Regions from separate parts of the Metabacillus sp. 113a genome, predicted to be linked through region 2. Evidence: riboswitches for the same ligand, from Rfam matches in the RefSeq annotation. Region 2 holds a riboswitch; the other holds the start of a gene.

Region 1 (2,202 bases), on a different contig from region 2:
AGCTGAGTCAGGAAATGGTAAGTGAGTATACAGATGTGCCGATGGAAAAATTGAAGGAATTGTTTGCGAACGAGACAGGGTATCAAACGCCGAAGGTTGACGTCAGGGCAGTCATTTTTAAGGAAAATAAGGTTTTGCTTGTCCGTGAGATGCTGGATGGCCTGTGGTCTCTCCCTGGAGGCTGGGCGGATATTGGATTGAGCCCTTCTGAAAATGCAGCCAAGGAAGCGTTTGAGGAATCCGGGTTAACCGTCGAGCCAATCAGGCTTATTGCAGCCATGGACAAAAAGTGCCATCCGCATCCTCCGGGAGGCTACCACATTTATAAACTATTCTTTCTGTGCGAGCATAGAGAGGGAGAGCTTAAGACTGGGTATGAAACTCTGGATGCCGGATTTTTTGCCCTGGATGAGCTTCCGGATTTATCTGTGGGCCGGATTACAGAAAGTCAGCTGAAAATTTTATTTGAATACTGCTGGGATTCCAACAAGCAGGTTTATTATGATTAAGGCTGCAGCACTCTGCGGATGGACACGGGAGTGTGTGCGGGGGTCAATGGAGGACACTTGCAGCAGTGGTGAAAAGCAGCTTCTGCTGCTTTTCTTTTTCCCTTTAAAAAAGAAAAGCAACTGACAATCAGCAGAAGGTTGTGTATAATACTGTCTATATCATAGTTTCATATCGATAAGGTGTAGGTGCTGATTGTTTATCAGCTTAAAAGGGAAGCCGGTTTAATTCCGGCGCGGTCCCGCCACTGTAAATGGGAGTGACCTGCTTAATCCACTGTGCAGCTATGCATGGGAAGGGAAGCGGGGAGCATTGATCATGAGCCAGGAGACCTGCCTTGCACCTCGTCACCGCATACCTACGAGGATAGGATGGTGTTAACGTTGACCGAAAAGTCTATACATAAGGCTTATACAGTCTGCCTAACATGTACCGTCATCTCCTTTTTCAAGGGAGGTGTTTTTTGTTTTCAGCTTTGTTGAATGAATGCTGCTGATTTATTCGCAAAGGGAGAGAAACCCTGCAGCGGCCAATAACAGCTGGTTTGACGAAACACTATTTTAACCGGCAGCTCAAAACAGCAGCGGTCGTATACGAGCTTTATCAATACCTGTTTACCAATATAATCAATACTTGGGGGATTGCCTGAATGAACAAGCTATTATCTATTTTATCAACAGTGCTTCTGTCTGCGGGAGTGCTCGCAGGGTGCGGAAGCCAGTCTGCTGCACCTGAGAAACAGGAGGAGAAGCAGGCTGCAGTTAAGGAAGAAGCTGAATTTCCGCTAAAGCTTACAGATGCATCGGATACGGATGTTACGATCGAGAAAGAGCCAGAGAAAATCGTTTCCCTTATCCCAAGCAATACGGAGATTTTGTTTTCCATGGATCTCGGAGATAAAGTTGTTGGCGTAACGGAAAATGACAACTTTCCTGAAGAAGCGATGAAAAAGGAAAAAGTCGGCGGGATGGATTTTAACGTAGAAAAAATCATCGGCCTGGAGCCTGACCTGGTTCTTGCCCACGAATCCGGCGCGCATAATTCAGCAGAGGGATTAAAACAGCTGAGGGATGCCGGTATAGATGTTGTAGTGGTAAATGACGCGCAAAGCTTTGAGCAGGTGTATGAGTCGATGGAGATGATCGGAAAAGCTGCCGGGGAACTGGAAAAATCAAAAGAAATGGCAGCAGGAATGAAAGAGGAGATTGCTAGCATTAAAGAGAAAGCCTCTTCTATATCTGAAGATGATAAGAAAAGCGTGTTCGTGGAGGTTTCCCCATCCCCTGAGATTTATACAGCAGGAAAGGATACCTTTATGAATGATATCCTCATGACGGTTGGGGCAAAAAATGCAGCAGCCGATCAGTCGGGGTGGCCTAAAATGTCAGAGGAGGCAATTGTCAAGCTGAATCCGGATGTGATTGTGACGACTTACGGCTACTATAGTCCCAATCCTATTGATCAGGTAACAGGAAGAGAAGGCTGGGACAGTGTAACCGCTGTAAAGGAAAAAGCAGTTTTTGACGTGCACTCCGATAAAGTTACAAGGCCGGGGCCGCGTTTAGTTGAAGGAGTAGAGGAACTTGCAAACGCAATCTATCCGGACGTATTTTCAAAATAACCGTACCATTCAATATGCTTTGGCCGTTCTCTTCTTAGTAACCGCTTTTTTAGCCGCTGTTTCAATTGGAACAG
Region 2 (2,202 bases):
TCTACCTGTTCCATAAATAAATCGGGAAGACAGACACCTGTGAACAAATCATGGGTTCGGAGGCGTTCGTCCCCATTGTTCAGTTTTGAATCGAGAAAAGAAAAGATGTCTTTGTGCCAAACATCCAGGTAGACCGCAATCGCGCCTTTTCTTTGGCCGAGCTGATCTACGCTGACCGCTGTATTGTTGAGCTGCTTCATCCAAGGGAGCACACCTGAGGAAACCCCCTTGAATCCGCGTATATCACTGCCCCGGCTGCGGATCTTGCCAAGATAGACACCAATTCCGCCCCCGCTTTTCGAAAGGTTTGCAATATCGGTGTTGCTGTCGAAAATCCCCTGCAGGCTGTCATCAATCGTATCAATAAAGCAGCTGGACAGCTGTCCCACAGATTTTCCGGCGTTTGAAAGAGTAGGGGTGGCAACGGTCATATAAAGATTGCTGAGCGCCCAGTACGCTTCTTTCACAAGATGGATTCTGTGCTCAGCGGGCTCGTTTGCCATCAATGTCATCGCAATCACCATGAACCGTTCCTGAGGGAGCTCCATTACGTTTTTGCTGTAGTCACGGGCAATGTAGCGGTCAGCAAGTGTCCTGAGACCAATATAGGTGAAAATCAGATCGCGTTCCGGATCAATCTCTTCACCAAGCTCACAGATTTCCTTTGCTGAGTATGCATCGGGAATCAAGTCGCCATAAATGCCGATGCTGTGAAGTGTATCGATCAGCTCGAGAAAAGATCCATATCGAACAGTGGAGTCATAACCGCGGTTTCTTGCTGCCTCTGTATAGAGCTGGTCCAAATACAGGCGGGAGCAAAAGTAAGTCCAGTCCGGCTCAGATTCTGATATGTTGGACAGGCCCTCAAGGATACAGAGGTTTTTGACCTGCTTCTCTGTATATGTATCTCTTGTTGAAATGGAATGAATGATTCTCTCTATATAGGAGTTTAAATCAAGTTCAGGGAAGCCTTCCCCTGTTTTTTTGATCCATTTTGTAAATTCTTGCTCGTCAAACGGCCTTTTTAAGCCTTGTTCATTTGTTATCATCGTTACGGTTTCAGTAGTCATAGCCATCCTCCTCCAAGGAAAAATAAAAATCCGCTCTTGGCAATTGAGCGGATCAAACGATAGAATAAAAGAGGATTCTTTTACTTCCACCGTTTCATCTTCCCAATCCCCGGGAAAAGCGAAACATATACAGCATCGGCAGGTCTCCTGACTTGTGCTTTCTCCTACTTTGAGCCCTTCCCGTACGATATCGTACAGTGGTTTGCCCATTTCGTCACACTTACAGTTGCGGGGACAGTTCCGGAATTTTACCGGATTCCCTTTTAAGCTTATTAGCACCGTTTGCTGCGGAATATAATCAATATATAGTGGCTTTTATTTTCGTAAACTTCTATATGTTGTGTTTGGGTATAGATACATATTATAGGACAAGAATATGAATTACAACTGATAACCCTCAAAAATATTCTTTTTTATTTGCCGGGATAGTCTTGACAAGGGCCAGTCAGGCCATATGTAATGATAAGTACAAATCCTATACATTCCGAGGTGCTCTATGAAAATTTTAATGAATGATGAACTGATTGATAGAGAGCAGGCGAAAGTAGATATTGAAGACAGAGGCTATCAATTCGGTGACGGGGTGTATGAAGTCATCCGCGTTTACAATGGAGAAGTTTTTACAATCGATGAGCATTTGGAGAGGTTAAAAAGAAGCGCGGGGGAGCTCAAAATCTCACTGCCTTATGAGTTAGAGACGCTTAAAAATCGAATCAGGGAATTGGTCTCGGTCAATCAGGTGCGGGATGGCGGCATCTATATGCAAGTGACGAGAGGTGTCAGTGCAAGGAATCATCTTTTTCCAGGATCTGATGTTTCAGCCCAGCTGGCCGCTTATCCAATTCCATCCAAACGTCCGGCGGAGCTGCAGAAATCAGGCGTTGAAGTGATGACAGCGGAAGATATCCGCTGGAAACGCTGTGATATTAAAAGCCTGAATCTTCTGGGGAATGTCATGGCTAAACAGGCAGCGGCGGACGCAGGGAAGTATGAGACCATTTTTGTAAGGGATGGTGTTGTCACAGAAGGCAGCTCCACCAATTTTTATGCCGTCAAGGATGGAACGGTCTATACCCACCCTGCAAACCATTTCATACTGAATGGCATCACGCGGCTGAAAATTATGGAAGCA

Evidence for each region. Region 2 has a riboswitch for cobalamin ahead of ACQCVE_RS13440 (ribonucleoside-diphosphate reductase subunit alpha). Riboswitches for the same ligand answer to the same signal wherever they lie in the genome.
Region 1: another riboswitch for cobalamin. It lies ahead of ACQCVE_RS17350 (ABC transporter substrate-binding protein); the one in region 2 lies ahead of ACQCVE_RS13440 (ribonucleoside-diphosphate reductase subunit alpha).

What each region holds. Positions count from the first base shown of each region.
Region 1 covers NZ_JBNILJ010000017.1:33,562-35,763, forward strand. Annotated here, with positions in the region: gene ACQCVE_RS17345 (NUDIX hydrolase) at 1-509, shown strand, start outside; cobalamin riboswitch at 677-862, shown strand; gene ACQCVE_RS17350 (ABC transporter substrate-binding protein) at 1,157-2,128, shown strand; gene ACQCVE_RS17355 (FecCD family ABC transporter permease) at 2,091-2,202, shown strand, end outside.
Region 2 covers NZ_JBNILJ010000009.1:48,729-50,930, reverse strand. Annotated here, with positions in the region: gene ACQCVE_RS13440 (ribonucleoside-diphosphate reductase subunit alpha) at 1-1,070, opposite strand, end outside; cobalamin riboswitch at 1,192-1,368, opposite strand; gene dat (D-amino-acid transaminase) at 1,567-2,202, shown strand, end outside.